DNA from 4 places in the Comamonas sp. CAH-2 genome. Region 3 is predicted to be linked to each of the others. Evidence: riboswitches for the same ligand, from Rfam matches in the RefSeq annotation. Region 3 holds a riboswitch; each other region holds the start of a gene.
What was found. A riboswitch is a leader RNA that binds a small molecule or an ion and turns the genes downstream of it on or off. The one in region 3 is predicted to bind cobalamin.
Positions count from the first base shown of each region.

Region 1: another riboswitch for cobalamin. It lies ahead of FYM52_RS01960 (TonB-dependent siderophore receptor); the one in region 3 lies ahead of cobO (cob(I)yrinic acid a,c-diamide adenosyltransferase).
Region 2: another riboswitch for cobalamin. It lies ahead of FYM52_RS05295 (TonB-dependent receptor domain-containing protein); the one in region 3 lies ahead of cobO (cob(I)yrinic acid a,c-diamide adenosyltransferase).
Region 4: another riboswitch for cobalamin. It lies ahead of FYM52_RS19070 (TonB-dependent receptor plug domain-containing protein); the one in region 3 lies ahead of cobO (cob(I)yrinic acid a,c-diamide adenosyltransferase).

Region 1 is NZ_VSWF01000001.1:445,146-449,615, forward strand. Features, by position in the region: gene FYM52_RS01960 (TonB-dependent siderophore receptor) at 1-2,105, opposite strand, end outside; cobalamin riboswitch at 2,258-2,498, opposite strand; gene FYM52_RS01965 (PAS domain S-box protein) at 2,839-4,470, opposite strand, start outside.
Region 2 is NZ_VSWF01000005.1:25,410-29,879, forward strand. Features, by position in the region: gene gloB (hydroxyacylglutathione hydrolase) at 1-752, opposite strand, end outside; gene FYM52_RS05285 (class I SAM-dependent methyltransferase) at 751-1,524, shown strand; gene rnhA (ribonuclease HI) at 1,521-1,970, shown strand; cobalamin riboswitch at 2,128-2,368, shown strand; gene FYM52_RS05295 (TonB-dependent receptor domain-containing protein) at 2,429-4,309, shown strand; gene FYM52_RS05300 (cobyrinate a,c-diamide synthase) at 4,365-4,470, shown strand, end outside.
Region 3 is NZ_VSWF01000001.1:189,792-194,261, reverse strand. Features, by position in the region: gene FYM52_RS00890 (iron ABC transporter permease) at 1-931, opposite strand, end outside; gene FYM52_RS00885 (ABC transporter substrate-binding protein) at 928-1,797, opposite strand; gene cobO (cob(I)yrinic acid a,c-diamide adenosyltransferase) at 1,797-2,423, opposite strand; cobalamin riboswitch at 2,547-2,763, opposite strand; gene FYM52_RS00875 (GNAT family N-acetyltransferase) at 2,809-3,312, opposite strand; cobalamin riboswitch at 3,372-3,598, shown strand; gene FYM52_RS00870 (ABC transporter substrate-binding protein) at 3,732-4,470, shown strand, end outside.
Region 4 is NZ_VSWF01000051.1:10,161-14,630, reverse strand. Features, by position in the region: gene FYM52_RS17515 (hypothetical protein) at 227-493, opposite strand; gene FYM52_RS17510 (TonB-dependent receptor domain-containing protein) at 888-2,522, opposite strand; gene FYM52_RS19070 (TonB-dependent receptor plug domain-containing protein) at 2,519-2,833, opposite strand; cobalamin riboswitch at 2,969-3,199, opposite strand; gene FYM52_RS17505 (hypothetical protein) at 3,404-3,568, opposite strand; gene miaA (tRNA (adenosine(37)-N6)-dimethylallyltransferase MiaA) at 3,807-4,470, opposite strand, start outside.

The sequences.
Region 1 (4,470 bases), 260 kb from region 3:
CCTTCGCCGGGATAGGCCTGTGCGGCGGTGGCGCTGGAGACGGCGGAGTAGGTGTAGAGCTTGTCGCTCAGGTTGCGCACCGTCAGGCGGTAGGTGCTGAGCGGGTGGGGGCGCCAGCTCAGCGCGGCATCCCACACGGTGTAGCCAGCGCTGCTGGCGGTGTTGGCGGTGTCCGCAAAGCGCTGCCCCACGGCGCGCGCCCCCAGCGAGGCCTGCCAGCGGCCCAGGCTGCTGGGGGTGGTGTAGTGCAGCCACAGGTTGGCGGTGTTGCGCGCCACATTGGCCGGGCGGTTGCCGGATCGATCGGCCCCACCGGCTTCCAGCAGCCTGTCGTACTGCGCATCGACGAACGCGTAGTTGCCCTCGACGCGCCAATGCGGCGACAGGCGCAGCGCGGCACTCAGCTCGAGCCCCTGCGCGCTTTGCTCGCCGCCCTGCACGGACAGCAGGCTGTTGTTCGGGTCGCGGGTGATGATGTCTTTCTTCTCGATGCGGTAGGCTGCGGCCGTCCATTCACCCTGGCCCTGGGCCCACTGTTGCTTCAGCCCCAGCTCGATCTGGCGTGCCGTGGTCAGCTTGAACGGGCGGTTGCCCAGGTTCAGCGTCAGCACATTGGTGACGGGGTCGTGGCCTTGGGACAGCTGGCCATACAGGCTGGTGCGGGCGTTGAGCCGGTGCGTCACCCCCAGCCGCCAGGCCGTGCCGCCCAGGCGCTTGTCGAAGGAGCCGCTGCCCACCAGGTCCTGGCGCTCAAAGTCTGTGATGTCGCGGCGGATGCCGGCCAGCAGCAGCCAGCGATCGCTGAGCGTCCAGGCGTCCTCGACATAGAAATCGTGCGTGGTCGCCTGGGTGCGGTAGCTGGGTAGCATGGGCGAGGCATTGGGCCAGTGCCCCAGCGACGGGTCGTTCACGCCGACCAGGTCGCTGCCGGCGTAATCGTTGCGGGCAAAGTCGAATTGGGCCTGGCTGGCTTCCCAGCCGATGACCAGCTTGTGCGCCCCGGTCTGGATGGCGGCCTCCAGCCGGTTGCCGGTTTGCACCAGGTCGTGCGACAGCTCCAGATAGTCCGAGAGCGCCACCTGTTGGGTCGCCGGCAGGTAGCGGTAGGCCTCGATGTTGCGCCAGTAGCGGTTGGCCTGGAAGCGGTAGAGCTCGTTGCTCACGGTCAGCCAGGCGTTGGCCTGGTACTGGGCCCGGGCGCGCAGGCGCTGGTCCTGGATGCGGATGCGGCTGTCGGTGGTGTTGAAGTTGCGGCCCAGCAGCTCGGGCACGATGGCGCCGTTGAGCGTGGGGGTGCCGAAATAGCGCGCGGGCCGTTCGTCACTCACATCGGCCAGCAGCTCCAGGCGCAGCGCGGGCGTGGGCTGCCAGCGCAGCGTGCTCATCAGCTTGCCGCCACGGGCACGGGCCATGTCGTGCTCACCGTTGGTGTAGTGGCCATAGGCGTCGACCCGGTAGGTCACCGTGTCGCTCAGCGCCCCGCCCATGCCCAGGCCCAGCCTGGACGCGCCGTGTGAGCCGGCACCGACCAGCACCTCGCGCACCGTTTCGCGCGTGGGCTGCTTGCGCACGACGTTCGCTGTGGCACCGACGGTGCCCGTGCCATAGACGATGGAGGCCGGGCCGCGCAGCACCTCCACACGCTCATAGCCCCAGCTGTTGGCCGGGTAGGGCGTGGTCGACGAGGCCACACTCAGGCGCACGCCGTCTTCGGCAATGCCGACCGAGTTGGTGCCCGTAAACCCGCGGGTGCTGAAGGACAGGCTGCTGTAGCTGGTCGCAGACAGCGGCGTCATGCCCACGGTGCGGCCGATGATGTCGGCCATGCGGCTGTCCCCGCGCTCCTGCCAGGTTTGCTCGCCCACCGTGTCCAGGCTGGCCGGCAGATCGCGCGTGGCGATGCCGGTGCGACTGCCTGAGGTGGTGGCGTGCGACAGGCCCAGGCCGCCTTCGGCACGGTCCGTGACGTGGACCGTGGGCAGTTGGGCTGGAGGGGCGGCGCTGTCGCGCAGGGTGGGGGCCGGTTCGGCCGGAGCATCCGCAGCGATGGCGCAGGCCGCAGGTACAAGCCCAATCAGGGCGAAAGGCAAGGCGAGATGGTGCATGGTGTCAAAAGAGGCTGGCCGTCTGCCTGCAAGTGACGAATCCATGCTGCGAAGCTGAGGCTGCGTACGCAGCTCTTGTCGCTAGCTGGTGGCCATCACGCTGCTCCCCGCAGACGGTCGTTGCACATGCTGGCAAGAGGAGGGTGAGCTCCATTGCACAGCGCTCAACAGGCCGGTATCCGGGCTGACAGATGGCCAAAGGCCTGCCGATCGCCTTCCCAGCGCTTCCGCACACCCCGTGAGGGGCCACGTAAAACGCCAGTGGCTGGTTCTTGCATGCAAGAACCCTGATTCGGATTGATCTGCTTACCGTTGCGGGGGCAGCCAGGGCATTGCACCCTGTTCCCGTTTAACCCGGGATTGAACCCGGGCACCTGTTGCGTGAAATTGGCTGGGAAATGGGGCGCACAGCGTGCGCCGCCACCTTTCCGGTCCAATTTGCGGCTCAGTATATCGTAGCAACGGTGCAAGTTTGGATGCGCCGTGGACAAGGGGACGGACCCGCAGGAGTGCCCCACGGCCATTCACCCTCGGACCACACGAGCTGACAAGGTCCGCGCCCTGGTGTTAGTCCAGGCCCTGCAGGCGCAGTCGCCGTGGGCGGTTGCCATGCCCCGCACCATGTGCAGCCAGCGCAGGCTGGGGGCGCCCCTCCTGCCGCAAATGCGCGTGTCTGCGGCCATGGGCCTCGGTGGGGAAGGTTTCCAGTTCCAGGCTGCCAGAAGCAAGCGGTTCAATCGAACGGTACTTCGTTCAACACATTCAATGCCGCATCAAATGCCAGCGTTTCTATGCGTAGTTTGAGCACGGCAAACTGGTCTGGACGCAGCCTGGGTGCCAGTCCAGGGGCCAGGGCCTCCCAGTGGTCCAGGGCGTCCAGATCATGGCGCTGCAAGGCGGCACGCAGCGATTCGAGATGGGCGCGCGTGGCCGCATCCAGCGGAGGCAACACCGGCGCCTCGCCCCCGGTGACATCGTGGCCAGTGTTCCCCTCCACGCCTGCATCCGCAGCTTTGGCATCGTCCTCTGCGGGGGCCAGCACGGCGTCCCACCCCTGCAAGCTCGGTTGGATTTGGGCGATCAATGCCCGCAGCTTCTCCGTTTGCTGCGACTTGGCGGCGTCTTCAGCCTGGCTGATCAATTGGTACAGCTGTTCAGCGCCCATCGAGCCCGACATGCCTTTGAGGTCGTGCAGTCTGGTTTTCAAAGCCTGAAAATCTTCCGCCGTTGGCGTTGCCGAAGGCATCGCTAAATGGTGCACGCCATCCAGGATGCGCCGCGCCAGTTGCCATAGCAGCGGCGCGTGCCCCTTGAGCCGGACAAACGACTGGATGGCCGACACGCCCGGCAGTGCAGGCCAATCACCGGGGACCGATGCCGAGTTGGCGGCAGGGGCGGGCGCTGCCACCATGCGATTGCGCTGCGCCAGTGCCGGCAGACAACGCCAGAGAATGCGGATCAACTCCGGTGGATCAAAAGGTTTGCCGACGACGGCGTTCATACCGGCGTCCATGGCCTCGGTCTGTTCTGTCAATGAGACCCCGGCGGTAAGTCCAATCACAGGCAGTTGGGCCGTATGCTGGGCCGCACGGATCTGCCGCGTGGCATCCAGCCCATTGAGTACCGGCATGTGCACATCCATGAGCACGGCATCGTAGGGTGGTGCACTCGCTTGCAGCATGGCAAGGGCTGCCTGGCCATTGGCGGTAACGTCGACGGTGGCGCCTTCGGATTTCAGGATCAGCGCAGCAATTTCCTGGTTGGTTTCGTTGTCATCCACCACCAGCAGGCGTGCGCCCAACAGACCACGCCCGGCAGGGATGGGCGGTACCGCATCCCGGTGCAGCAACAGTCCGGCACTGCGATACATGGGGAGGGTGACCACAAACAGGCTGCCTTGGCCCGCGGTGCTGTGCACCTCGACAGTGCCACGCATCATCTCCACCAGCTGCTTGACAATTGACAGGCCCAGCCCGGTGCCCCCATATCGGCGGGTGGTGGACAGATCGGCTTGCACGAATGGCGCAAACAGGCGCTTGCGGGCTTCTTCATCGATGCCGATACCGGTGTCCTTGACACTGATCTGCACCTGGAACGTGCCGCTGCCCAGTGCCTTGTGGCGCACGGTCAGACGCACTTCTCCGGCGTCCGTGAATTTGATGGCATTGCTCAGCAGGTTGATGAGGATTTGCTGCAGGCGAACGCTGTCGCCTTCCAGAGGCTGGGGCACAGGTTCATCCACATCCACCACAAAGGCCACGCCTTTTTCACGCGCCTGCAGGGCGATCAGCGCAGCGACATCGCGCACCACCTGGTTCAGATCAACGGGCACACGCTCCAACGCCATCTCGCCGGCCTCGATCTT
Region 2 (4,470 bases), on a different contig from region 3:
CGCAGCGCTGCGAACACGCTGGCGGGTTGTGTAGGGTCTACGGTGGAGCAAAAGTGGTGTGCGCTGTGCGCAACCTCTGTAACGTCGCAACGTAGAAAAGGGTTGATTGCCAGCTCCTGCCCCAGCGTCGAGGGCAGGGTGGGCTGCTGTTGCTGGCGCAGTGCCTCGCAACGCGCGCGATATTGGAGCAGGGCCGGGTTGCTTGGTTCCACCGCGCAGGCAAATTTCAGATTGCTCAGAGTGTATTCATGGGCGCAAAACACACGGGTGTCGTGTGGCAAAGCCGCCAGCGTCTGCAGCGAGTCGTACATCTGCTGCGCCGTGCCCTCGAACAGGCGGCCACAGCCGCCGGAGAACAGCGTGTCGCCGCAAAACAGCAGCGGGGCCGCATCCGCGGGGGCGCAGTACCAGGCGATGTGGCCGGCGGTGTGGCCGGGCACTTCCAGCACCTGCCAGTCCTGCCCCAGCAGGCGGATGCGGCTGTGCGCGTCGACGCGCACCACGGGCTCGGGCAGGGGCTCGTAGGCCGGGCCGTAGACCGTGGCGCCGGTGGCGCGGCACAGCGCGTCCACGCCGCCGACATGGTCGGCATGGTGGTGGGTCACTAGAATGGCTTGCAGCTGCAGGCCCTGGGCGTGCAGCGCCGCTTGAACGGGCCCGGCGTCGCCAGGGTCCACCACCACGGCGTGCTGGCCGTCGTGCAGCAGCCAGATGTAATTGTCAGAAAACGCAGGCAACGGCAACAGGTTCATGAACGATGCAAAGCAAGAGGGCCATCCGTGGATGGCCAAGGCATTTGGCCGCTATCTGCTCGACTGGGAGCAGCAGCGGTGTGATGAGGCGGTGGCGGATATTTTCGGCTATCACAGCGTGCAACTGGGCTGGCCCCTGCTGCAAGCGCTGCGCCACAACCGCATGCCCAACCGCTGGGTGGCCGCGCAAAGCACCGATTGGAACCTTGAACCCGGGGCTTGCCAAGTCCCTGAAGGTGTACAACTGTTGTGCGCCCCCGAGGCACTGCCGTTCGCCGAGTCCAGCGTCGACCTGCTGGTCCTGCCCCACACCCTCGAACATTGCCAGGACCCGCATGCTGCCTTGCGCGAAGCGGTGCGCGTGCTGGTGCCCGAAGGGCGGCTGCTGCTGTTTGGGCTCAACCCCTATAGCCTGTGGGGGCTTCAGCATGGGCTGGAGCGTGTGCCGGAGCCTGGGTTGAACGCCTGGCGCGGCCTGCCGTACTGGCGCGTGCGCGATTGGCTGCAGGTGCTGGCCATGGACGTGGTGGCCGCCGATTTCGGTTGCCACGCCCCGGCGCTGGAGGCGCCAGCCTGGCTGCAGCGCTGGCGCTGGATGGATAGGCTGGGCAACAAGGCCTGGCCGGTGCTGGGCGGTGCATACTGCGTGCTGGCTGTGAAAAAGGTGCATGGCATGCGCCTGCTGGAGCCTGCGTGGCGCAAACGTGCGCCCGCGGCGCAGGCCCGCCCGGCGGCCGCGTGCCAGCAAGCACCACAAAGGAAAGAAATTTGAACCAAGTAGTGATTTACACGGACGGGGCCTGCAAGGGCAACCCGGGGCCGGGCGGCTGGGGCGTGCTGATGCAGGCCGGGCCGCACACCAAGGAGTTGTTTGGCGGCGAGCGCGAGACCACCAACAACCGCATGGAGCTGACCGCCGTGATCGAAGCGTTGCGCGCCCTCAAGCGCCCCTGCGATGTGACGCTGTTCCTGGACAGCGAGTACGTGCGAAAGGGCATCACGGAATGGATCCACGGCTGGAAAGCCAAGGGCTGGAAGACCTCGACCAAGCAGCCGGTGAAGAACGTCGAGCTGTGGCAGGCGCTGGATGCGCTGGTCAGCGGTGCGGGACACCGCATCGAGTGGCGCTGGGTCAAGGGCCATGCGGGCGATCCGGGCAACGAGCGGGCCGATGCCCTGGCCAACCTGGGCGTGGACCGGGCGCTGGGCAGGATTTGAAAAGATAGCGCCTGGCGCTGAATGAATAAGGGCTTCAGATAGGTTTGTATCTGAAGCCCTTTGTTTTTGTGCGGATGCTGCTCATTTTTTGTGCAGCCCTGCGCCTGGCTGCGGCACTGCTGTGCGGTGCACCATGGCCCGTCACGTCCAGTTAGAATCGCCAGCTTGCATTGTTGGTGCTCGCAACTTGGTTCGCAAGATTGCAGTTCAACGGGAAGCAGGATGGTGGGTCGGCCTTCGACCTGACCTAGCCTGCGCTGCCCCCGCAACGGTGAGTCCCTGGCGCCCGTCATAGCGCCCCTCCATCAACACAGCCACTGGGTGCCTTGAACAAGCACGTGGGAAGGCGATGGACTGAGGGACCAGCCCGGATACCGGCCAACATTCGTGTGTCTGCCCCCAGGGCAGGCATGTTTGCCCATTGTCGGCGGGGAGGCTGACACGGGTGGAATCTGGTGATGTTTCCAATGAATGTGTTCGAACAACGGCGTCAGCGTGCCTGGATGCCGGCGATGGCGTGGCGCCCGGTCTCTCTGGCGGTGGTCTGTCTGGCGGGCCTGGTGCTGCCGGCGGCCGCGGCGGCCCTGGATGAGGTGGTGGTCTCGGCCACGCGCTCCGAGCAGCGCCTGAGCGAAGTGCTGGCGGATGTGACGGTGCTGGACGGGGAGGCCCTGGAGCGCAGCGGCGCCCTGGCGCTGGAAGATGTCATGGCCAAGGTGCCGGGCATCCAGATCACCCGCACCGGTGGCCCGGGTTCGGACACCAACCTGTTCCTGCGCGGGGCGCACAAGCAGCACACGGCGGTGTATGTCGACGGCATCCGCATCGATGCCCAGAATGGCTCCGGCGGCGCCCCCTGGGAGACGCTGCCGCTGGAATCGATCGAGCGCATCGAGGTGCTGCGCGGCGCGGTCGGTGCGCTGTATGGCTCGGATGCCATGGCGGGCACGGTGCAGATCTTCACCCGCCGTGGCGAGACCGGCTTCAAGCCCCATGTGTCCGTGGGCGCGGGCTCGTACGGCACCAAGAAGGGCACGGCCGGATTCAGCGGCGGGCAGGGCGCCTGGGACTATGCCCTGGGCCTGTCCTATGCCGACAGCGAGGGCTTCGATGCCAAGACCGGGGGCACCCGCCGCAACGTGGACAAGGACGGCTACGTGCGCAAATCGGCGAATGCGCGCGTGGGCCTGCAGCTCAGCGCGGGCCAGCGCCTGGACGTCACTGCCCTGACCAGCGATTCGAACGCTGGCTACGACAGCCGCGCCCAGGGCAACGACCGTGCGGTCCGCACCCTGGATGCCTATGGCCTGAACTGGCAGGGTGACTGGACGCCCGCGTGGCGCACGCGTGTGGCCGTGAGCCAGTCGCGCCACGGCTACGACACCTGGACGGCCACGCACTACCGCACCGAAACCCTGCTGCGCAACTACCTGGTGCACAACGAATGGCGCAGCCGCGTGGGCACTTTCTCGGTGCTGGCCGAGCGGCGCGAGGACACGCTGGAGAATACCAGCCTGGTGGGCGGTGACGCGCGCTCGCGCCACCAGAACGCGCTGGGCCTGGGCTATGGCCTGCACTGGCAGCAGCACGCCGTGCAACTGAACCTGCGCCATGACCGGGACAGCGACTTTGGCGGCAAGCGCACGGCCACACTGGCCTATGGCTGGGACTTCGCCCCGCACTGGAAGGCCACGGCCTCGGTGGGCACCGGCTTTCGCGTGCCCACGCTGTTCCAGCGCTTCTCGCAGAACGGCGATGCCAGCCTGAAGCCCGAGGAAAGCCGCAACATGGAACTGGGGCTGCGCTGGGGCGACAAGGACCGCGCGTTCAGCGCCACGGCCTACCGCAACAAGATTGAAAACCTGGTGGTCTATGCCGCCAAGCAGGGCACCTGCCCGGTGGCGCTCAGCCAGGGCTGCTACCTGAACGTGGACGAGGCCCAGCTGGAAGGCATCACCCTGGCCGGCAACTGGCGCGCGGGTGTGGTGAAGTGGTATGCGTCGGTGGATTTCCAGAACCCGCGCAACGCCCAGACCGGCCGCTTGCTGCAGCGCCGCTCGCAGCGCTATGCGACCCTGGGGGTTGAGGGCACCCTGGCGGGCTGGACCCTGGGCACCGAGCTGCAGGCGGCCAGCCGCCGCTTCAACGACGATGCGGAGGCCGTCAAGTCCCTGGGTGGCTACACCCTGGTGAACCTGTCCGCCTCGCGCCAGCTGGCCAGGGACTTCACGCTGACCGCGCGCATCGACAATGCGCTGGACCGTGACTACACCCTGGTCAAGGACTACGCCACCGCCGGGCGTACGCTGTGGCTGGGCGTGAAATGGATGCCCTGGTAACCGCCGACGCTGTATCTGCCCGCCGTGGCCCTGGCGGGCACCCCCGAGAGCTTGCATGTCACCACTGATCACTCCTCCATCCCCTCCCGTGCACCACTGCGTGGCGGTGCTGATTGCCGCCCCCGCTTCGGGCCAGGGCAAGACCACCATCACCGCGGCGC
Region 3 (4,470 bases):
GACGCAGCGCAATGTCCGCCCCCAGCAGCAGCACGGCCCCGCCCAGCGCACTGGGCAGCAGCAGGCGCGAAGGCCGGTAGCCCACGAGGCTGCGGAACAGGTGCGGCACCACCAGCCCGATGAAGCCGATGGACCCCGTCACCGCCACGCTGGCACCCACGCACAGCGCCGTGCCGGCAATCACCTGCGCGCGCAGCCGCGGCAGGTTCACGCCCATGCTGGCGGCCTCGTCCTCGCCCAGCGTCAGCGCATCCAGCTGGCGGCCGCTGCCGGCCAGGATCAGCAGCCCCAGTGCAATGAAAGGCAGGCACAGCCGCACCTCGTCGAAGCTGCGGTCGGCCAGCGAGCCCATCAGCCACAGCACGATGTCCTGCATGTCGGTGGGCGTGGGGGCCAGGTTGATGGCCAACGACGTCAGCGCCGCCATCAGCGAGGACATGGCCACGCCCGCCAGAATCAGGGTCAGATTGCTAGCGCCCCGGCTGGCGATGCGGTAGAGCACCAGCGTGGCGGCGGCCGCGCTGGCCATGGCCACCGTGGGCAACAGCCAGGCATTCCAGTGCCACAGCCCGAAATAGATGCACAGCACGGCACCCAGGCCGGCGCTGGAGCTGACGCCCAGCAGGCCGGGCTCTGCCAGCGGATTGCGCAGCAGGCCTTGCAGAGCCGCGCCCGCGACACCCAGCGACATGCCCACCAGCACCGCCAGCACCACGCGCGGCAGGCGGATTTCCTGCACGATGGCCTGGTGGCGCACGGCCAGATCGCTGGCGCCTGCGGGCTGCCAGGCCGCCGCCCACCAGTCCGCCACCCCGATGGACACCGAACCGATGCCCAGGGAGATGCCGGCCAGCACCAGCAGCAGGGCCAGCAGCCCGGTGTTCAGCAGCCAGACACGGGGCATGCCGGTGCGTGCGGTCCAGCGCATCATGGGGCCCCCTCGCGCAGCGCCACCCGGGCGGCAGGCCGCGGCAAAGCGTCGATCTGGGCGGCCACCGACTCGGCCGCCTCGATCAGTTGCCAGTTGCTGCAGCCCCAGTCGTTGTGCTGCAGCACCACCACGGGGATGTGCTGCAGCAGCTTTTGCATCTGCGGATGGCGGCTCAGCCCGGAGCGGGCGTAGGCCGCGTCATTGACCAGCCCGGGGGTGATGAAGATGTCGGGCGGGTTCTGCACGATGCGCTCCAGATCGATGCGCCCCCAGCCCTGCAGGCCCAGCGCGCTGGCATGGTTGCGCAGGCCGGCGGCCGTCAGCACGGCGTCCACATGCGTCTGCGCACCCGCGCTGCCGCCATTCGGGCGCAGGTACAGGACCTTGAAAGGCCGCGGTGTGGCGCGCAACTGCGCCAGTCTGGCGGACAGGCTGTCCAGCAGCGCCTGCGCGGCGGCCTCGCGCCCCAGGGCCTGGCCCATCTTGCGCGTGCTGCTGAAGATGCCCTCCCAGTCGGTGGGAAACGGCACCGTCACGATCTGCACGCCATGGCGCTGGAGCAAGGCCGTCTGGTGCCGGGCATTCCAGCGCCGCGAGGCCAGCACCACCTGGGGCTGCAAGTGCAGCACGTCCTCCGCCGTCGCTTCGTTGGCGGGAAACTGCCGGGCCTGGGCGGCCAGGGAAAAGCGCTGCGCATCCTGGCTCTGGCGCGACAGTGACAGGATCTGCTGCGGCGCTGCCAGGCTCAGCGCCAGGGTGTCGGCGCAGATGTTGGTGGACATCAGCGTGGGCAGCGCACCCGCCCCCACGGCCATGGGCAGGCCGGCGCACAGCGCCAGCAGCAGGGCCTGCAGCGGTGGCCGCATCAGAAGTCCACGCCCGCCTGCGCCTTCACGCCGGCCTGGAAGGCATGCCGGGTGTCGGCGATCTCGCTGACCGTGTCCGCCAGCGCCAGCAGCGGTGCCGGCGCACTGCGGCCGGTGATGACCACCGATTGTCCGGCGGGGCGGCGCTCCAGCGCCTGCAGCAGCTGGGGCAGCGCCAGATAGCCGTACTGCAGCATGAAGGTCAGCTCGTCGAGCACCACCAGGCGCAGGCTGGGGTCGGCCAGCATGCGCTGCGCCGCCTGCCAGGCCTGGTTGGCTGCGGGCAGGTCGGCGTCCCAGTCGCTGCGCTGCCAGGAACAGCCCGTGGCCATGGCGTGGTAGTCCACCTGGGCCCTCGCCCCCTGCCCCAGCAGCCCCTGCTGCTGCAAAAAGGTGACTTCACCCGAGGCGTGGGTGCCCGTGATGAACTGCACCACGCCGGCGCGCAGGCCATGGCCCAGGGCCCGGTACAGCATGCCGAAGGCCGAGGTGGTCTTGCCCTTGCCGTGGCCGGTCAGCAGCACGACGATGCCGCGCTCAACCTGGGCGCGCGCCATGGCGGCCTGCACCTGGGCTTTCTTGTCCTGCATGCGTTCAGCATGCTGTTGTTTGAACGTGAGGTCCATGCTCTCCCCGAGCCATTTCCATGGAAAGGCATGCCCATACGGGAAGGTGGTGTGTGTGCGGCGGGCCGGCGCCCCGCCAAGGCGGGATGGAACCTGTCAGCAAACGGCCCACACCCCGTGGCATACAACTGCGTGCCAACAGGTCGGTATTCTGGCTTGCCGTCATACAGCGCACACCGCCTTCCCGGGGGGCTCCCAGTGGCATCGAAGTGTGTCTGTCAGGCTTACAGCAGCGGGGGCTGCGCCGGAATGCTCCACACCAAGGGTGTGAGGTCACCGGACTTCCCGTTTCACCCCACGCACGCGGGTGCGGCGGGGCTCCTGTTGGAGTGCGGATTATAGAAGCGACTGCCGCCCCCGCGGCGCAGACTGCGCGCGGCGCGCGCTACAGGGCGCATTGCATGTGGATGGTGTGCCAGGGCGCGGCCGTTTCGCGCTGCACCACCTGAAAGCCCTGCTGCTGCCAGAACTCCAGCGCGCCCGGCAGGAACGGGTGCGTGTGCAGGTACAGCAGCTGCACCCCCTGGGCGATGGCGTGCTGGCGCACGTGGTCCAGCAAGGCAACGGCCAGCCCCTGCCGGCGCCACACCGGGGCGACGAACAGGCGCACCACCTCCACCACGCGCAGCGCGCCGAAATCCAGTTGCGCGAAGCGGCCATCGTAGGCGCGGTAGGCAATGCTGCCCACCATGCCGTGCTGCGGATGCCGGGCCGCCCACATGCAGCCCGTGCCCGCCGCGTACACCTGCTCAAAATGCTGCAGATCCGCGGGGGTTTGCTGCGGATCCACCAGCGTGCCGAACATCTGCTGGCGGGCCGTGTGCAAGAAGTCCTGCACCGCCTCCAGGCGGTGGACGGGCGCAATGGCCATGCATTCGGGAAGGGACATATCAGACTGGAAACAGGTGTCCACGCAGACGGTGCCTGCGCCAGACGCTACAAAATCAGCTACATTACCCGAACTTTGGTTCCGCAAGGACATGCGCCAGCCACCGCCAGCCGCATGAGGGAATCCAATGACCGCCGCCCGCTTCAGGGTCTGGCGGCCGAATGGAACTGCCCCCGCAACTGTAGGCAACGAGCCCGCCCCATCCGCCACTGAATCCACATTCGGGAAGGCGGGGCGACGCGATGACGTGCCAGTCAGGAGACCTGCCAAAGCACCAACCATCGATTGCCGGCGGGGTGTCCGGGAAGTGAGCAATGTCCCGTGGACCTGCCTGCCAGGGCCTTTCGGGGTCTCGCGCGCTGCGGGGGTGTTGCCAGTGCTTCCAGGGGTACCCGCTGTTTCTGGAAAGAAGCCCCCTGATGCTGCCTCGACGCCTTGCCTACGCCGCCCTGCTGGCCACCGCCCTGTCTGCCCACGCCGCGGACTACCCGCTGCAGCTGCAGAACTGCGGCCATCGCCTCCAACTGGACCGGGCACCGGCCTCGGTGGTCACCATCGGCCAGGGCGGCACGGAAATGCTCTACGCCCTGGGCCTGGGTGACAAGGTGGTGGGCACCGCCCTGTGGTTCAACCCCGTGCTGCCGCAGTTCAAGGCCATCAACGACAAGGTACCGCGCCTGTCGGACAACATTCCCAGCTTCGAGTCGGTGATCGGCAAGCGCCCGGCCCTCGTGGTCTCGCAATTCGAGTGGATGGTGGGTAAGGACGGCGTGGTCGCCACGCGCGAGCAGTTCCATGACCTGCGCATCGCCACCTACGCCATGCCGACCGATTGCGAAGGCAAGAACAACCTGGTCGGCGCCGACGGCACGCGCACGGCCAGCTACGACGTCCAGACCCTGTACAAGAGCATCCGCCAACTGGCCGAGATCTTCGGCGTGCCGGCGCGCGGTGCACAGCTGGTCCAGAGCCTCAGCGACCGCCAGGCCCAGGCCGTGGCCAAGGTCCAGGGCGCGCAGCGCCAGCCGCTCACGGCGGCGCTGTGGTTCTCCAGCGCCGACCTGGCGGCCGACCCCTACATGGCCGGCAAGAACGGCGTGGCCGGCTACATGATGCAGACGCTGGGCCTGCGCAACATCGTCAGTTCGACCGAAGAGT
Region 4 (4,470 bases), on a different contig from region 3:
CGCTGTCTTGACGGACATGGTGGCTGAAATTGGGGCGAGAGCGTAGCCCCGCGAAGACCCAGCCGTTGCGCGCCTGCCAGTTCCGACAGCCTCCGCAATGCTGCAAGGCAGAAAGCGATGGAGCGTGGGGCATGGGCCTGGCGGTGCGACGGGCATGCCCCATTTTTGCCTTTTTGGGCAGTGCAGCTTGTAGATACTGAGCGACCAGCTATCTTTTTTGAAAATTTCAGTCTTTGGTGGGACGGCGGCCGGTCAGGGACCAACCGGCGTGCATGTTGTTCTTGTCGTTCTCGTATTCCCAGTTGGTGCCGCAGCGCTCGCAGACGTAGCGGGTGACGGTGACCATGCCAGTGGCACGTTCGCGCTTGTAGTTGCTGCCCTGGGCCAGCTCGACGTGGCCGGGGGCTTTGCGCCAGCTGCGCTGGATGCCGGCGCAGGCATCGCACATTTCGATTTTTTTGAGTTCGCTCTGGCGCTGTGGATCTTGGGTCATGGTGTTCTTTTCGGCGGGCACGCAGGGCGTGCAGGGGGCATCACTGTACCTAAATCAGGCGGACGGTGTGCTGGCGGGCGGGATGGCGTGGTGGTGGGGCAGGGTACCGGCCATCGAGTGGGTCCGATTTGGTCTGCGTCTGGCACGCCTTTGGGCTGGAGAGGTCGTGCGGGGCGCAGGCCGTGCACGGTGTCTGCACCGAGGCACCGACGGTGTGGCGCTGGGTGAGGCACGCCACCTGCCGGGCGCTGAAGGCTGGGTCTTGCACCTGCCCCAAGCGGCCAGTGCGGCGCTCTGGCCGTCGCTGGTCGCATGGGGCATGCGGGGCATGGGGTCGGTGGGGATGTCCCACTGCTGTACCACGCCCGGGCGTGGGCGCGGCAGGGGCACGGGGTCAGAACTGCACGCGTGCGCCCAGTTTCCAGGTGCGCTCGAACTGCACGGGGTAGATGGCGTCGTCGCGCACCCAGATGCCGTTCTTGCGGTCCAGCAGGTTGCTGACGCCCACGTACATGTCCAGGTGCTTGTCCAGCTGGTGGCGGTAGGTCAGGTCCGTGCTCTGGAAGGCTTTCTGCCGCTGGGCGTTGTTGTTGTCAAAGTCGCCCGCGGCCCAGGTGCTGCTGCGCCAGGTGTGCGACAGGTGCAGGTTGCCACGCTCCGCGACGCGCAGGTTGAGGCCCAGCACCACGCTGTGGCGCGACACGCCCGGCAACTCCTTGCCATCGAAAGCGCCGCCGCCGTCGTTCTCGCGGTCGATGATGGCGCGTGTCCAGGCGTAGTTGATGTGGCCGGACAGCCGCGGGGTGATCTGCACGCGGTCCTGTAGCTCCAGGCCGTACTTGTGGGATTGGTCGATGTTGGTGTTGATGCCGGAGAACGGACCGGTCTCGAAGTAGTAGATCTCGTTCGAGAGCTTGGCGTAGAAGGCCGACAGTTTCAGGCGGTGGCGTGCCGTCTGGTGGTTGGCGCCCACGGTCAGCGTGCGCGCCTTGGCGGGTTCGATGAAGCCGTTGAAGGCGGTGACGGGCGAGCCCGAGCTCCAGTCGGTGAAGAAGAAACGATCCACGTCCGGGGTGACGAAGGCATCGCTGTAGTTCGCAAACAGTGCCAGCTGCGGCGACAGGCGGTGGTTGGCACCCAGCTCCCACGAGGTCAGGCGCTGCTCGGATTGCAGGGACTGGCCGCTGAGCGGGTTGTGGCGGTAGGTGACTTCCTCGCGGCGGATGCCGGCGGACAGGGTGAGCGCCTCCAGCATGTACTGCCCCTGCAGGAACAGGCCGCGGTTGTGCTTGGTGGTGCTGCCGGATTGCGTGCGTTGGCCATCGAAGTTCTGATAACCCGCATTCAGGATCAGCGCATCGTGCTGGTACTGCGCCGCCACTTCGTTGGACGCATAGCGGTACTGGGCGGCGGGGGGAAAGCTGGGGAACAGCGAGGACTTGTCCTCATCGTGGTGGCGGGCCGACAGCTTCCACTGGCGGTTCACGCGGTACTCGGCACCCAGGCTCCAGTGGTCGCTTTGCAGCTTCTGCTGGGTGTAGGCAGCGCCGGTGTGCATGCCGGGGTGGGCGTTGAACTGTGCCTGCGTCAGCGGATTCGGGTAGCGCGTGTCGATGTGCGAGGCGCCGGCCTCCATGTCCAGGCGCAGGCCTTCCACCGGCTTGAGGGCACCGGCCACACGCCAGGTGTTGGCTTCCGATTGGTCCCGGTGGCCCGTGGGGTCGGGGCTGCTGAAACCGTTCACATGGCTGTGGTCCAGGGTGGCCGACAGATCGAAGCGCTCGCGGACCAGGCCTGCCGAGGCGATGGCGCCGCGTTGCCCGTGATCGCCCGCATAGGTTTCCAGGCTGACGCCGCTGCGCGGCTTGGTGTAGATCTGGATCGTGCCGGCGGTGGCGCCGTCACCGAACATCACGGCGCCGCTGCCCTTGGTGATTTCGATGCGCTCGATGTCGCTGAGCGAGATCGAGCCGATGAGCTGCGGGATGGAGTCGATGTTGTTGAGCCGACGGCCATCGACCGAGATCACCAGGTTCTGGAGCCGTCATTGCCATAGCCCCGCATGCTGATCTGCGGGGTGTAGCGGTTGCCGTAGCTGGGGCTGATCTGCAGCGAGCTTTGCTGCGCCAGATAGTCGAACAGCGAATGCGCGCCTGAGCGCTCGATGTCGCTGCGGGTGTGCACCTCGGACGCATAGGGCGCATCCTGGTCGTGCATGTCGATGCGTGTGGCCGAGACCACGATGGGCTCGCTGAGGCTGGACTGGGCGCTGGCAGGGGCCGCCAGCAAGGACAGGGCGGTTCCCACAGCCAGGGAACAGGGGGAAGGACGGAAGGGCATGGACATCACTCATCAGGCCGCGATCCTGCGTCCCCGCAGGCGGCGGCGTTGCGTACATGGATGCACCGCGTTCGGGGAAGGGGGCTGCTGAAGGCAGCCAACATGCCGCACTCGTCGCTGCCACCCCGCAGCGCATCCGACTCTGTACGTTTCGGCCGGTCTCCGGGCTGGTGCGTTGGTCCGGTTAACCGGACATGTGGAACGCCTTCCCAGGACGTTGTCGTCCCAGTGGCACAGGTTCCACAGACTCGCACTTACCGTTGCGGGGGCAGCACAGGCATTGCATCCATCGGGGGATGGCGCGCACCTGTTTCCCGTTTAACCCAGGGCGTGACCGACCTGGGCACCGATAACGTGGTTACCGCCTCGTGGGAGGCAGTGGACGGGGATGATACCGGGCTTCCCGCCCGCACGGGTTGCGCGGCGCAGGAGCCCGCAGCGCTGGGACGTGCATCCAGGCTGTGGAATGGCAGGGGTTGTGCTGAAAGTTGGTGCTTGCACTGTGTGCGTACACATGCGGCATCGCCCACACGCACGGAGCCTGTGGCGTGGGGTGTGTGTCCAGCGCGCTCAGCGCGAATGCACCACGCTGGCGTCGATCTCGCCATACACGGTGATGCCACTGCCGCTGCGGGCGCTGGTGTCCGAGGGCTGGTAGTACTGCGCGCGCTGGGCGCAGCCACCCAGGGCCAGTGCAAGGCACAGGGCGGTGGCGCAAAGGGTCATGGTTTTCATGGGCAACTCCTGGTCCAAGGCTAAGGCCTCGGCGGCCGGTGCCGGTAAGCAGAGGTAAGTGTCGCCCTGGCAGGCGGGGGTGTCCAGGCACAGGGGGCACCGACAGGCCTCCGAAGGCCTCGGTCATTGGACCGGGCGCAGTGGGCCGGGCCATCGCCCCATCCTTGGCCGGGGCCAGCCCGGTCCTGCACCGGGAAGGCTGGTGCGTGTCCCCTTGCCTGTGTGGTCCGGGGGCTGGTCAGGCCGGCAGGCACTGCAGCGCGGCCTGGACCAGTTGCATGGTGGCCAGCGGGTCGTCGCAGGCGATGGTGTGGCGCTGGGGCATGCTGCGCAGCCAGGTGATCTGGCGCTTGGCCAACTGGCGCGTGGCGGCAATGCCCTTTTCGCGCACCAGGTGCATGTTCAGTTGCGGGGTGTTCTTGCGGACCTGCCAGTCCAGCTCTTCCCAGACCTGGCGGTAGCCCACGCAGCGCATGCTGGGCAGGTCGGGGTGCAGGTCGCCGCGCGCGCGCAGGGCTTGCACTTCGTCGATGAAGCCGGCGTCCAGCATCGCCTGGAAGCGCTGGGCGATGCGGGCGTGCAGCCAGGCGCGGTCACTGGGTTCCAGCGAAAACAGTGTGCAATCGAAGGCGGGCTGTGCGTTTTCAGCTCTCTTTTTTGCTTGGTGAAAGCTGGACAGTGGCTGGCCAGAGATGTGCCACACCTCCAGTGCGCGCTGGATGCGCTGGCTGTCGCCGGGCGCCAGGCGGGCGGCGGTTTCCGGGTCCACCTGGGCCAGTTCGGCATGCATGGCAGGCCAGCCGATGCTGGCGGCCTGGGCGTCCAGCCGGGCGCGCACCTCGGGGTCGGCGGCAGGCATGTCGTCGATGCCGTCGAGCAGCGCCTTGAAATACAGCATGGTG